One region of the Phascolarctobacterium succinatutens genome, then DNA from elsewhere that is predicted to be linked to it. Evidence: riboswitches for the same ligand, from Rfam matches in the RefSeq annotation. Region 1 holds a riboswitch; each other region holds the start of a gene.
The links. Region 1 has a riboswitch for S-adenosylmethionine ahead of M5E81_RS10435 (methionine ABC transporter ATP-binding protein). Riboswitches for the same ligand answer to the same signal wherever they lie in the genome.

Region 1 (5,088 bases):
CCCTCAGGTGAGCATAATCCGTCAGCTTGGCGCGTCGCTTGGCCTCCGGCACCGCCATCATCAGACGGCAGCGGCCAAAGCCCAAATCCAGAAGCTCCACCACGTCTTTATCCTGCTCCAGCAGTACATCCTTGCCGATGATACCGATATCTGCCGCACCGTATTCAACATACGTCGGTACATCAACGGTTTTGGCAATAATAAAGCGTACCTTGGTTTCCTCGTTGCTGATTACCAGCTTGCGTGAATCCTCGGTAACGTTTTCGGCGCTGTAGCCTACCTTCGCCAGCAGGCGTACAGACTTATCGAACAGCTTGCCCTTCGGCAATGCTATAGTAATGTATTCGTCCATAAAAATACCCCTCTATATTTCCCAGCTATAAGCTTAATGTGTATACTATCTTTTCTTTAAGCTTATTCTACATATACTAACGATTTACAGCCATATTCCTTTACAGCAAGCGCTGCTCCCTGCAGGTCCGCAGCCTCGGTCAGCAGCTTCACGCTGCGACCTTCGCGGCGCAATGCTGTCGCTTTGGCAATCGCCTCCGGCAGCTTGCCTTCGCTCCAGGTTACCAGCACGTCCCAGGTGCGGTTATTGGTAGCAACACCGTTGCGCTCCAAAGCCAGCAGTACGCGGTCCACGCCAACGGCAAAGCCTGTTGCCGGGCACTCCAGACCGAAGCGCTGCATCATCTTATCGTAGCGTCCGCCGCCTGCCACCGGATAACCCATTTCCGGCAGATACACTTCAAAAAGCATGCCCGTGTAATAGTCAAGCGAACGATATAAGCCAAGATCAAAGCTCAAATAGCCTGCTGCACCGTAAGCATCCACCAGCTTGTAGATTTTGCGCAAATCATTCAGCGCGCCTTGGCACTTAGCGTTAGTTACTATTGCAGCAACCTTGTCCAAAAGCTCTATGCCGCCCTGCAGGAAGAGGAAATCGGCAAAAAGCTGCTTGATTTCCGGACGGATATTTTCCATCGCATCTGCCATCTGCTGCATGCCCACAGCATCATGACGGCGCAGGTAATCCTTCAGCTGCTGCAGCTGAGCAGCATCAAAGCCCGCTTCCTCCGCCAGGCCGTTGATAAAATCAACGTGGCCCAGGCTGATAGCGAACTTCTGCAAGCCTGCAGCCTGCAATGCTTCGGCTGCCAGCACGATAACCTCGGCATCGGCAGCGGCACCGCTGGCACCCAGCATTTCTACACCGGCCTGCTCGAATTCGCATTGGCGTCCCGCCTGAATTTCTTCATAACGGTAAAGATTTGCCAGATAGCAAAGACGTTTAATCTTTTCGCCGCCCTGCAGGCGTGTCGCTGTCAGACGGGCAATCGGTGCCGTCATATCATTGCGCAGCGCCAGCAGATTATTGCTGCGGTCAAAAAAACGGAAGTCCCCTTTGCTACCTGCGGCGCCAAAAGTATCAACATATTCGAAATCAGGTGTTTTTACCTCATCATAGCCCCATTTGTCAAAAACGTTGATAATCGCATTTTCAATTCCGCGGCGTGTCTTCATCTCTCCCGGCAGAATATCCTTGGTTCCGTAGGGAACCTGATACACCTTATTAGTCATCTTTTTTCTTCCCCTCTTTTATAACTTGCATGACAGAATTATAACCGTCAGCGCCGTAAACAAGACAACGTTTAACGCGTGAAATCGTCGCGGTGCTGGCACCGGTTTTCTCTACGATAGTTTCGTAAATACAGCCTTCATCCAGCATGCGCGCTACCTCCAGGCGCTGTGCCATTGCCTTCAGCTCGCTGATAGTACAGATATCCTCAAAAAATTTATAGCATTGCTCCTCATCCTTTAAGCTGAGAATCGCTTTGAATAACTGGTCTGTTAAATGATCATGAATATTTGCTGCCATTTTTTAGTTTCCTCCTGTGCGTTACGTGCATATAACGATAGTACTTTAACTCACTAACTTGTAAAAATACTTTAATACTTTATCTTGTGAAAGTCAAGAAAAATTTACAAAAAATCTTTTTTCCGCAGGTTTTGTAAAAAATTTCGCATTTCGCTTTACAATTACCTAGTATTTTGATATAATTTGAGCAATTCCTGAAATCCATTGGACGCAGCTTTACAGCTTTACAGTTTTTTCGTAAATTTTACGCAAAACTGTTGACAATATCCTAAAATAGATGTATGATTATTTCATTCAAACTTAACAGAGATTTCATCAAGAGTAGCTGAGGGACTGGCCCGATGAAGCTACGGCAACCACACATCAGTGAACGGTGCCAATTCCAACGGATAATTCCGGCAGATGAAGATTACAGATGCAACGTATCCTTCGCCGTGCCGGTGAAGGATTTTTTTACGCCGGCCGTCAATTCCGACAGCAGACGTACACCGGAGAATGCGACTCTCAAGCAGCATCCGCTGACTTCTATTGGAAAATAATCTCTCACACTCAAATAAGGACTGCTGAAACTTGCAGTCACATTAGAAAGGAACACAAGAATGATAGAACTAGTTAATGTAGAAAAAACCTACTACAGCAAGGCCGGCGACATCCATGCTCTGCACAAAACAAGCCTGAGCATCAAGGCCGGCGAAATTTTCGGTATCATCGGTCTTTCCGGTGCCGGCAAATCCACCTTGGTGCGCTGCATCAACATGCTGGAAAAACCTACCGCAGGCCAGGTATTCGTTGACGGCCAGGAGCTGACCGCCATGAGCGAAGCACAGCTGCGTAAAGCACGTCAAAGCATCGGCATGATCTTCCAGCACTTCAACCTGCTGGCAAGCCGTACTGTTTATGATAACATCGCTTTTCCGCTGGAGATCCAAGGTCTGAGCAAGAGCGAAATCGACAAGCGCGTACGTCCGCTGCTGGAGCTGGTACAGCTGGAAAGCCGTGCCAACTATTATCCCAGCCAATTATCCGGCGGCCAGAAGCAGCGTGTAGGCATTGCCCGCGCTCTGGCAAGCAATCCTAAGGTACTGCTGTGCGACGAAGCAACCAGCGCCCTCGACCCGCAGACCACCAAATCTATTCTGCATCTGCTGCAGGACATCAACAAAAAGATGAACCTGACCATCGTGCTGATTACGCACCAGATGGAGGTTGTAAAAACCATCTGTGACCGCGTTGCTGTTATCGAAAGCGGCGACATCATTGAAGAAGGCCCGATGATTGACGTTTTCACCAATCCGCAGCATCCCACTACCAAGGAATTTACCAAGAGCGTTATCAACGCCGAGCTGCCTGATATCGTTAAACAGATGAAATTAAGCGATACCTATACAGAAGGCAGCAAGCTGCTGGTGCGTATCTCCTTCATCGGCGACAGTGCCAGCGAGCCTATTATTTCCGGCATGGTAAAACATTTTGATGTTGACGTAAGCATTATTTCCGGTAATACCGACCAGCTGAAGGATGTCCTCTTCGGCACCCTGCTGATTGAGATTTCCGGTAACCGCGAGCGCATTAAAAATGCATTGGAATATCTGCATCAGCAGCATCTGAAAACGGAGGTAATTGGCTATGAGTCCTGATATGATTGACCTTTTAATAAAATCCTTTTGGGAAACCTGCTACATGGTTTTCGCTTCTACCGCACTTTCCACTTTAATCGGCATTCCGCTGGGCGTAATTCTTACCGTAACCCGCAAGGACCACATTCTGCCGAACCAACCGCTTAACACTATTCTGGGCGCGATTGTCAACGCAACGCGTTCCACTCCTTTCATTATATTAATGGTAGCAATTATTCCGCTGACACGTATGATTGTCGGCTCTTCCATCGGTACTACCGCAGCAATCGTGCCGCTGACTATTTCCGCAGCACCGTTCATTGCACGTATCATTGAATCTTCTCTGCTGGAAATTAACCCCGGCATTATCGAAGCAGCACAGGCTATGGGTGCAAGCCCGATGCAGATTATCACTAAGGTACTGCTTCCCGAAGCAATGCATTCTATCGTACTGGGTGTAACGCTTGCCATCATCAGCTTAATTGGCTATTCCGCAATGGCCGGCACCTTAGGCGGCGGCGGTCTTGGTGACCTGGCAATTCGCTACGGCTACCAGCGCTTCCAGATGGATGTTATGATTGCCACCGTTGTCGTGCTCATCGTCATGGTACAGGCAATGCAGTCCTTAGGCGACTACGCATCTAAAAAATTAAACAAAAACAAACTGTAATCTACAAGCCAAATGAGGGTTTACAACGATGAAGCGAGTTTCATCGACGTAATAAAGAAAAAGCCGCTTCTGCCTGGCAGCAGACCACCATTATTTTAGGGAGGAACAACTTATGAAGGAGATTACCAAACTTTTACTCACCGTTGCGCTTTGCGCACTGACCATCATAGCCGCAGGCTGCGGTGGTGACAACAAGGCAGCCGATAAAAAGGCTGACCCGAACGCACCTGTTAAAATCGGTGTAACCGCCGGTCCGCACGCTGAAATCATGGACAACGTTAAAAAGCTGGCTGAAAAGCAAGGCTTGAAAATTGAGGTTGTCGAATTCTCCGACTATGTAACCCCGAACGTATCCCTGGCACAGGGCGAGCTGTTTGCCAACTCCATGCAGCATGCTCCGTATCTGGCAGCAACCCTGAAAAAAGAACCTAAATTCGAACTGGTTGAAGCTTTCAAAACCGTAAACTTCCCGATGGCTATCTACTCCACCAAATATAAAAAGGTTGAGGATATCCCGGCAGGCGCAACCATCGGCATTCCTAACGATCCGTCCAACGGTGCTCGCGCACTTCTGGTTCTGGCTGACAAAGGCTTCATCGAAGTTAAGGATAAAAACGATGTTTCTACATCTATAGCAAGCATTACCAAAAATCCGAAAAACTACAAGATTCAAGAGCTGGACGCTGCTTCTATTCCTAAAGCAATGGGCGACCTTGATATTGCCGTAATCAATGCCAACTATGCACTGGTTGCCAAACTGAACCCATCTAAGGACAGCCTGTTGGTCGAACGCGCTGATAACCCGTTTGTTAACATCTTCGTAACCACCAAGGCTAACGAAAAGGATCCGCGCATTGAACAGCTGAAGAAGATTTACACCTCCGCTGAAAACAAAAAATTCATCGAGGATCACTTCAAAG
Region 2 (5,088 bases), 610 kb from region 1:
TCTTCTCCATAGCCGTCATCGTCTGCGCATACTTCAGCTCTACGATTACGCCTGCATCCAAATCATCTGTTTCAACAATAATGTCCGCAAAGCCCTCGCCCGCTTCCACATTAGAGCGCACCAGCCAGTCTGCCTTTCCTGCCAGCAAGCCTACCAAAAGCATGTGATAGGAATTTTCTCTTTCCGCATCCCTGCCCTTAGCATCAAAAACACTGATGGAATTGCTGAGAGTCCTGTTCAAAAACAACTCTACCGCCTCGCTGTCACCCATGGCGAAAGCCTGCCAAAAGCTCTGCAGCTGCTCAGTGTCGGCAAAAACTTTCTTTTTAAACCATTCCTGAATCTGCAGCTTGTACACCTCGCGAATCTCCTGATTGGGAACCACCAGCTTATACGCGCCATCCTCAGTCACGCCCTTCTGCGTAAGATACCCGGTGGTAAAAAGCACGCTCCAAAGATTATCTATACTGCTGTCAATTTCATCATAGGTCAGTTCCAAGCGGATATGCTTTTCTATAGCCTCGCCTGCAACAAGACGCTCCAGTTCATCACGCGTCGATTTATCAGCCATCTCTATAAAGAGCTTCACCAAAGCATTGCCACTGGTATTTATCCAATAAGCCTGCGGTTTGGCCGACGGATTGCTGCGCAGCATATCTACATGATTAATGACATCCCACGGACAATAAACATCAGCGGCACCAAAGCGGTAGCCGTCATACCACGCCTTGGTTTCATCAAGATGGTCTGCCAGATTATAAGCCGCCAAAAGCTGCTCCACCTCAGCATCCGTAAAGCCAAACTGTTCATCAAAACGGTTATCGGTAATCGAAAGCACCTTAAAATTATTCAGACCGGTAAAAATGCTTTCTTTAGAAACACGCAGGCAGCCCGTCAACACAGCAAAATGCAGAAACTCGTTAGTCTTTAAGGCCTGGCCGAGCATACCGCGGATAAGTGACACCATTTCCTTATAATATCCATTCTGAAAGGCCTTATCCAAAGGCACATCATATTCATCAAGCAGGATAATCGTTTTTTGTCCGTAATGCTTAGATAAAAGCTTCGATAAAAGCTGCAAAGCAGAAACAAGAACTTCGCCTGCCAGCGCATAACGTCCCTCGCGCACCGCCGTCAATCCGCAATATAAGCTTCGCTCATTTTCCGTCAGCTTATCGCTCTGCGCCAAAAAAGCAAAGCGCTCCGCTTCTCCGGCAATCAACTCAGCCAAACGATACTGCGCATCGGCAAAGGTAAGTCCCTCTACATTCTTAAAGGAAAGAAAAATTACCGGATATTTTTCCTGATACTCCTCGCACAGCTTATTGTTTTTTGCAATCTGCAGGCCGTCAAACAACGAAGCATCTGCTCCTATCTCAAAGAAATAGCGCAGCATACTCATATTCAGCGTCTTGCCAAAGCGCCGCGGTCTTGTAAACAAATTAACCTTGCCCCAGCCATCCAGCAGCTGTTCAATGAATTTTGTTTTATCAACATAATAAAAGCCCGCCTGACGAATTTCCGCAAAATCTTCTATTCCCACAGGCAGTTTCAAGGATTCTGTCATATGCTAAGCTCTCCTTTCCGCAGCAGTAAATTATTCTACACGCATCCCGTCTTTTTTATAATTGTATCATTATTACACCTGCATCGGCAACAAAATTTTGCTATATAAAAAAGCTGTCGCACTTTGACATGCGACAGCAGTTTTGCTTTGCTTAGAACGCTGCAACAACAGCACCTTTGTATTTTTCGTCAATGAACTTCTTAACTTCGGGAGAACGCAGAGCATTCATCAGCTTCTGGATTTCCGGACGGTTTTCGTCGCCCTTGCGGACAGCTACGATGTTAGCATACGGAGATTCCTTCGGCTCGGTGAACAGAGAATCCTTAACTGGATTCAGCTTAGCTTCCATAGCGAAGTTAGAGTTGATAACGGACAAATCGGTATCATCCATGGAACGCGGCAGCAGAGCAGCTTCGATTTCCACAATCTTCAGCTTCTTGTCGTTGCCAACGATATCGCCTACGGTAGCCTTAACGCCAACGCCATCCTTCAGCTTAAGCAGCTTAGCGCTTTGCAACAGAGCCAGCGCACGGCCGCCGTTGGACGGGTCATTCGGAATAGCGATTTTAGCGCCTTCGGGAATATCATTCAGAGATTTGATTTTCTTGGAATAAATACCCATCGGCTCGATATGTACCTTGCCTGCGGATACAAGATTCATCTTGCGCTCGGAAACAAAGGTATCCAGATAAGGCTCATGCTGGAAGAAGTTGGCATCCAGCTCCTTGTCGTTCAAAGCCAGATTCGGTTTTACATAATCGCTGAATTCGATAATCTGCAGGTCTACGCCCTCTTTAGCCAGAGTGCCTTTAATCTGGTTCAGGATTTCAGCGTGCGGTACAGCGGTAGCACCAACCTTAAGGGTTACCTTTTTGTCAGCACCGTTGTCTGCCTTTTTGTCTCCGCCGCCGCAGCCTGCAGCAACAACTGCCAGGCTTACTAATGCCAGTAATGCAACTAATAATTTTTTCATCTTTTCTTACTCCCTTTCTTTATTTAACACGTCTTGCAAAACATCCGCCTAAGAAAAAAACTCCTTCTGAGGAAGGAGCCGGTCTTCCTCTCATCTTTCAAGATTACACTTGCAGGATGTAGCACCATAACATTTGTCTGGTTGCCGGGCATCATCGGGCCTGTTCCCTCCGCCACTCTTGATAAGAGCGTGTTATTAAGATGTGAGTAATAATATATTATCCTAGTGTCTTTGTCAACATTAATCGCAAAAAAAATTAAGGGCAGAAAATCCTGCCCTCAATCTGTTAACAATGTTACTCTTTTCTGTACTTAGCAATACCAACTTTATAGAAGTCATTACCCTCGCTGTCGATGCAGACGATAGCCGGGAAATCCTTAACCTCGTATCTGCGGATAGCCTCCGGTCCCAGGTCCTCGTAAGCAATCATGGTTTCGCTCTTGATGGATTGGGTGATAACAGCAGCAGCACCGCCTACAGCAACGAAATAAACAGCGCCATGCTTCGCGCAGGCATCAATAACCTCCTGGCTGCGCAGACCTTTGCCGATCATGCCGCGCATGCCCTGCTCGATCATAGTCGGAGTGTATTTGTCCATACGGCCGCTGGTGGTGGGGCCGGCACTGCCGACAACCTCGCCCGGTTTGGCAGGAGTAGGACCAACGTAATAAATAACATTATTGGTCAGGTCCAAAGGCAGCTTTTCGCCGCGCTCCAGCGCTTCATACAAACGCTTGTGAGCAGCGTCGCGTGCAGTGTAGATATAACCGCTGATGCGTACAACGTCGCCTGCATGCAGGTCTTTGACAGTTTCTTCGGTCAGCGGAGCATTGATATATTTGATTACAGCTTCTTCACTCATCTTCAGGCGCCTCCTTTAAATTTCTGCTTCAGCCTTGCGTGCCTGGTGGCAGTTCAGGTTTACAGCGCAGGGCATACCACCGATATGGGTATGGGTAAATTCAACATTTACAGCCAGAGCGGTAGTGCTGCCGCCTAAGCCGGAAGGACCAACGCCGGTCTTATTTACCAGCTCCAGCAGCTCGTCCTCCAGTGCCGCATAGCGCTCATCCTTGTTGTGCTCGCCTACGGTACGGGTCAGCGCGTATTTAGCCAGAATAGCGGCGCGCTCCATGTTGCCGCCGATGCCTACGCCGACGGTAATCGGCGGGCAGGGGTTCGGGCCTGCAGCACGCACGGTATCAACAACAAATTTTTTGATGCCTTCAACACCGTCTGCCGGCTTCAGCATCTTCAAAGCGCCCATGTTTTCGCTGCCGCAGCCTTTGGGGCAAACGATAATTTTAACCTTTTCACCGGGAACAATCTTGGTGTGGATGATTGCCGGAGTATTATCACCGGAATTTTTACGATCAAATACCGGGTCGCCTACAGAGGATTTACGCAGATAGCCTTCAGTGTAGCCCTTTGCTACGCCTGCATGAATGGCAGTATACAAATCGCCGTCAACGAAATGCACTTCCTGGCCGATTTCCAGAAATACAACGGTCAGACCAGTATCCTGACACAGAGGAACAGCCTTTTTCTTAGCCAGCTCGAAGTTCTCAATCAAGGTAGCAAGGATTTCCCTGCCCAAAGGAGATTCTTCTTCAACAGCGGCATTTCTGATCTTGTCCATCATCTCCTGCGGGAGATAGTAGCAGGAATCCATGCACAGCTTGGCAATAACATCAGTGACTTCACTAACCTTTATTTCTCTCATGTTTTCATCCTCCTAAGCTCACATTGTCATTGTGAGAATAATATTTTTGATACTGCGGCTTAACGGCCGATGCGTTTAGCAGTATTGGCTCTTACAACCTCAGGATCTACAATTTTGCGTGCCAGGCCCTTTTCAATAGCAACCTTTGCAACAGCGGCAGCAACCGCCGGAGCAACACGCGGGTCAAAAGCGTCAGGTACTACATAGTCCTCACGCAGGTCTTTTTCATCAATCAGGTCGGCAATAGCATAAACAGCAGCAACCTTCATCTCCTCGGTGATAGCGCGTGCGCGTACATCAATAGCACCGCGGAATACGCCCGGGAATACGGTTACGTTGTTTACCTGGTTCGGTCTGTCGCTGCGGCCGGTGCCGGCAACAGCAACGCCTGCTTCCTTAGCAGCATCATAGCTGGTTTCCGGAACAGGGTTAGCCAAAGCAAAAACAATAGCCTTGTCAGCCATGCTTTGCATAATTTCTTTGGTGAATACGTTCGGAGCGGAAGCACCGATCATAACGTCCGCACCCTTAGCAACATCAGCAAGAGTCCCCTGCTTATGCTCCTTATTGGTTACGGTAGCCAGATAGCTCTGGATGCGGTCCAGCTTAGCGTCGATGCCTTCATACAGAGCGCCGAAGCGGTCAACCATGATTACATGCTGTGCGCCCATGTTTACCAGCAGACGGCCGATAGCACTGCCGGCAGCACCGCAGCCGTTGACAACGAATTTAGCGGTAGCAATGTCTTTTTTTACAAAGCGCAGTGCGCCCAGTACAGCAGACAGGCAGGCAATAGCGGTACCATGCTGGTCATCGTGGAATACA
Region 3 (5,088 bases), 980 kb from region 1:
GAGCAGATTCAGAACATCGAATAAAACTGGAGGAAGTTATGGATATAAAGCTAGTTAATATCGGCTTTGGCAACATTGTTGCAGCCAACCGCATTATTTCTATTATCAGTCCGGAATCGGCACCGATTAAACGTATTATCCAGGAAGCCCGCGATAAGGGCATGCTTGTGGATGCAACCTACGGACGTCGTACTCGTGCTGTAGTTGTTGTGGACAGCGGTCACATCATCCTGTCTGCGGTACAGCCGGAAACTGTAGCCAACCGTCTGGTAGCACAAACTGCTGATTCTGAAGAAGAGGAGTAATTGGATCATGAGCAACGATATTGATAATGTTACTCCTAAGGGAGTACTTCTTGTAGTATCCGGTCCGTCGGGAGCAGGCAAAGGAACTATTTGCCAGATGCTGAGAGACCAGCTGCCGGATTTAGGTTATTCTATTTCTGTTACTACACGCGCACCGCGCACGGGTGAGGTTGACGGAGAAAGCTATTTCTTCAAAACAATTCCCGATGTTAAGCAGATGATTGAAAAGGGCGAGCTGCTGGAATATGCCGAAGTATACGGCAATTATTACGGCACACCGCGCAAATACGTGGAAGAGCAGTTGGAATCCGGCCGTGACGTACTGTTGGAGATTGATATTCAGGGCGCTTTGCAGATTAAAAAGCGCTTCCCTGAAGGCGTATTTGTTTTCATCGTACCGCCTTCCTTAGATGAGCTTTCCGCACGTATTTATAAACGTGGTACAGACAGCGAGGATGTTATTAAGCGCCGTATGGCTTCCGCAGCCAGCGAGCTGACCTACGCAGCGGAATATGACTATATCATCGTTAATGATATTGCGGAAAAGGCAGCGCAAAAGGTACTTACAATTATGGAGGCTGAGCGTTACCGCGTAGCCAGAACATATTTTATTGTTGATAAGATTTGTAAAGCTAAAAAATAAATTTACATTATGCAGCAGTCTGCTGTGTGAAACATGAAATACTTAAAGGAGTGATTCTATAATGTCTATGGTAGATCCGTCTATTGACTATTTGGCAGAAAAAGTAGATAGCAAATACACTTTGGTTATTTTGGCAGCAAAAAGAGCACGCGAGCTCACTATTCCCGGTGTAAATTCCGCGGAAAAAGAGGTCAGCGCTGCGCTGAAGGAAATTGCTAACGATACTATTACCTACGAGCGTACTAAAAACGTATAACAGCGGGAGGGTAAAACCTTGTTAAAGGGCAAAAAAATTGTTTTGGGAGTAACCGGCGGTATTGCCGTTTATAAAGCTGTAGATCTTGTAAGCCGTCTGCGTAAGCAGGGCTGCGAGGTGCGTGTGGTCATGACCGAGCATGCGCAGCAGTTTGTTACTCCGTTAACCTTCAAGGAAATCAGCGGTAATGCTGTTGCTACCAGCATGTGGAACAGCAACCAGGAATTTAATGTTGAGCATATTGCTTTGGCAAATTGGGCAGATGCTTTCTTAGTTGCGCCTGCTACCGCTAATATTCTGGCTAAAATGACATATGGCATTGCGGATGATCTGCTGAGCACTACGCTTTTGGCAGCTCAGGCACCGATAGTTGTCTGCCCCGCAATGAATACCGGTATGTATCTTAATGCTGCAACTCAGGAAAATATCGCTAAGCTGCAAAGCCGCGGTATTACTGTAATGCCGCCTGCTTCCGGACATCTTGCCTGCGGCACCAGCGGCCATGGCCGTCTGCCTGAACCGCAGCAGATTGTGGAGTTCATGAGCAGCTTTTTTGCCGGCCGTGAGGGCGATCTGCGTGGCCTGAAGGTACTCGTTACCGCAGCAGGTACACGTGAACCGATTGACCCCGTTCGCTTTGTCGGCAACCGTTCCAGCGGTAAGATGGGCTATGCCGTAGCTCAGATGGCTGCCGAGCGCGGTGCAGAGGTATTGCTTATCAGCGGTCCGTCTGCGCTTGCCGTACCGCCTAATGTGAAGGCTGTGCAGGTTGAATCGACCAATGAAATGCTGGAGGCCTGCCTGGCAGCCTACGATGCAGTTGATATCGTTATTAAGGCAGCGGCTGTTGCCGATTACCGTCCGCGTGATGTGGCAGACCAAAAGATTAAGAAGAAAACAGACGATGCTCTGACTGTAGTTATGGATAAAAATCCGGATATCCTCAAAACCTTGGGTGCGAAGAAAACGCATCAGGTATTGGTTGGCTTTGCTGCAGAAACGCAAAACCTGTTGGCTAACGCCCGCGAAAAGGTAGTCAAGAAGAATCTTGATATGATTGTAGCTAACGATGTTACGGCTGCCGGTGCCGGATTTAACTCCGATACCAATATCGTTAAGTTCCTTTACGCCAACGGCGATGTATGCGAGCTGGAGCAGATGCCGAAGGTTGATGTGGCGAACCGTATTTTGGACGAGGCGTTGCGTATTCGTAGAGAGCGCGCTTGATAGAGCGCGTATAAGACCGCATCTGCGTCATGACCGCTCCTCGACGTACTAGAAGTACGTCGTCGTCGCAATCATTTAGCATCTGCAGCCTTCTCCGCGTTCTTTGGAGTAGGGATTGCAAGGATACGTATGCATTATGAATCCCTGTATAATAGAATTAAATTCTATTTAGTATCGGCCATTACGGAAAAGGCGTTTTCACATATTTTTCGTAAAAAAAGTACTTGTCATTATCTTGATTTTGTTATATAATGGCATCTGTAACCAATTTAATACAACTCATCAAGAGCGATGGAGGGAATGGCCCTGTGAAGTCGCAGCAACCATTGCAGCGTGACAGCTGTAAAACGGTGCTAAGTCCTGCAGTTTATCTGTAAGATGAGAATGCTAAGAGTAATAATTTAAGGCGTTCTCATAATGAGAACGCCTTTTCTTATACCATCTAAACACTCTCAACAACGTTTTTTATTTATGAAAGGAGCTACCAATGAGAAAATTATTTACTTCCGAATCCGTTACCGAAGGTCATCCTGATAAAATAGCAGACCAAATTTCCGATGCTGTGCTTGATGCCATCCTGGCTCAAGATCCTAAAGGCCGTGTTGCTTGCGAAACTATCGTTACTACCGGTCAGGTTCACATTTTCGGCGAAATTTCTACCCAATGCTATGTTGATATCGCACACATTGCTCGCGAAACTATCAACAATATCGGTTACAACCGTGCAAAATTCGGTTTTGACGGCAACACCTGCGGTGTGCTGATTTCCATCGACGAGCAGTCCCCTGATATCGCTATGGGCGTTGACAAAGCGCTGGAAGCTAAGGAAGGCCAGGCTGCTGAGGAAGAAACCGGTGCCGGCGACCAAGGTATGATGTTCGGTTATGCAACCAACGAAACCGAAAGCTACATGCCGATGCCTGCATATCTGGCTAACAAGCTGGCTCTGCAGCTGACCAAGGTTCGTAAGGAAGGCGTGCTGCCTTACCTGCGTCCGGACGGCAAAACTCAGGTTACCGTTGAATATGACGACGGCAAACCTGTTCGTGTAGATACTATCGTTATTTCTTCCCAACATGCACCGGAAGTTTCCAACGAGCAGATTCGCAAAGATATTATCGAAAAGGTTATTGCACCGATTGTTCCCGCAGAAATGCTGGATGCGGAAACTAAATACTACATCAATCCGACCGGCCGTTTTGTTATCGGCGGTCCTCAGGGTGATGCTGGTCTGACCGGCCGTAAAATCATCGTTGACACCTATGGCGGTATGGCTCGTCATGGCGGCGGTGCTTTCAGCGGCAAGGACCCCTCTAAGGTTGACCGCAGTGCTGCTTATGCTGCACGTCACGTTGCTAAAAATATCGTTGCCGCAGGTTTGGCAGATAAATGCGAAATCCAGCTGGCATACGCTATCGGCGTAGCACATCCGGTTTCCGTTCTGGTTGAAACCTTCGGCACCGGCAAAATCAGCGAGGACAAGATTGTTGAGCTGGTTCGTAAAAACTTCTCCCTGAGCCCGACCGGCATTATCCGTGAGCTGGATTTGCTGCGTCCTATCTACAAGCAGACTGCTGCTTATGGTCATTTCGGACGTACCGATGTAGATCTGCCGTGGGAGCATACTGAAAAGGCTGCTGCACTGCGCGAGCAGGCAGGCCTGTAAGATTAATTTAAAACTGTCGAAAGCACGCTGCTTGCAGCGTGCTTTTTCTATGCCTGCCTGTGGCTTTGCTCTTGCTAACTTATCTTGATAAGGGGTATAATATTATTATCTATAACTATAATTACTCCGTAATAAACTAAGCTAAAATTAAACTTACCCCATTATAATTTACCCCCAAGGGAATGGTGCAGGGAGGAAAGAAAGTGAATTTACAGAATCGCAAGGTTAAGATAGCATTTGGCCTGATGCTGGCGGTATGCGTAATTATCGGCTACCGTATTTACAGCAATATTCAGGCTGATAAGGCGCGTGCTGCCAGACTGTCGCAGGTACGCAATGTGGCGGTCGTTACTGCTCACCCCATAAGGCAGACGATTGTTCCCAGTCTGAGCTTTTCCGGCAGTTTGGACCCGGAATGGCAGGCAGAGGTTGCCGCTAAGGTGGACGGACGCTTGGAAAAGGTTTATGTCCGTGAAGGCGACCGTGTGAGCCGTGGGCAGGTGTTGGCAATTTTGGAGCAAGCTGATACCGATGCCAATCTGTTGAGCGCCAAGGGCAGCTTTTTGGATGCACAGACAAGCTTGCACAAGGCGGAAACAGATTTGCAGCGCTATGAAAAGCTATATGCTACGGGTGCTGTTTCGCAGCAGGTGGTGGATGATTACCGCTTTGCGCGTGATAATGCTGCAGCTAAGCTGGAGGCTGCCAGAGGCAGTCTGCGGGCGATGGAGTCTAAGTCTGAGGGCACGGTGCTGACAGCGCCGGCTGATGGCATTATTTCTAAGCGTTATTATCAGGAGGGCTATTACGCAAAGGCAGGTACGCCTATTTTTGCCGTTGCTGATATCTCTATGCTGAAAACTACGATTCATATTCCCGAAGGACAGATTGCCGGTGTACATGTCGGCAATGAAGCAAGTATTACCCTGCCTGCTTATCCCGGTAAAAAGCTGATAGGCAAAATTACCCGCATCGCTCCGGTTGCGGATTT

Region 2: linked by a shared signal. The riboswitch ahead of M5E81_RS07355 (MetQ/NlpA family ABC transporter substrate-binding protein) and the one ahead of M5E81_RS10435 (methionine ABC transporter ATP-binding protein) in region 1 are both predicted to bind S-adenosylmethionine.
Region 3: linked by a shared signal. The riboswitch ahead of metK (methionine adenosyltransferase) and the one ahead of M5E81_RS10435 (methionine ABC transporter ATP-binding protein) in region 1 are both predicted to bind S-adenosylmethionine.

Annotation. Positions count from the first base shown of each region.
Region 1 covers NZ_CP097284.1:2,157,776-2,162,863, forward strand. Annotated here, with positions in the region: gene hisG (ATP phosphoribosyltransferase) at 1-352, opposite strand, end outside; gene hisZ (ATP phosphoribosyltransferase regulatory subunit) at 415-1,584, opposite strand; gene M5E81_RS10430 (YerC/YecD family TrpR-related protein) at 1,577-1,882, opposite strand; SAM riboswitch class I at 2,192-2,291, shown strand; gene M5E81_RS10435 (methionine ABC transporter ATP-binding protein) at 2,482-3,519, shown strand; gene M5E81_RS10440 (methionine ABC transporter permease) at 3,509-4,168, shown strand; gene M5E81_RS10445 (MetQ/NlpA family ABC transporter substrate-binding protein) at 4,281-5,088, shown strand, end outside.
Region 2 covers NZ_CP097284.1:1,546,544-1,551,631, forward strand. Annotated here, with positions in the region: gene M5E81_RS07350 (AAA family ATPase) at 1-1,567, opposite strand, end outside; gene M5E81_RS07355 (MetQ/NlpA family ABC transporter substrate-binding protein) at 1,719-2,540, opposite strand; SAM riboswitch class I at 2,628-2,728, opposite strand; gene M5E81_RS07360 (Fe-S-containing hydro-lyase) at 2,836-3,402, opposite strand; gene M5E81_RS07365 (fumarate hydratase) at 3,418-4,263, opposite strand; gene M5E81_RS07370 (NAD(P)-dependent malic enzyme) at 4,323-5,088, opposite strand, start outside.
Region 3 covers NZ_CP097284.1:790,989-796,076, forward strand. Annotated here, with positions in the region: gene M5E81_RS03755 (YicC/YloC family endoribonuclease) at 1-24, shown strand, start outside; gene remA (extracellular matrix/biofilm regulator RemA) at 39-305, shown strand; gene gmk (guanylate kinase) at 313-948, shown strand; gene rpoZ (DNA-directed RNA polymerase subunit omega) at 1,016-1,204, shown strand; gene coaBC (bifunctional phosphopantothenoylcysteine decarboxylase/phosphopantothenate--cysteine ligase CoaBC) at 1,223-2,431, shown strand; SAM riboswitch class I at 2,708-2,816, shown strand; gene metK (methionine adenosyltransferase) at 2,919-4,097, shown strand; gene M5E81_RS03785 (efflux RND transporter periplasmic adaptor subunit) at 4,301-5,088, shown strand, end outside.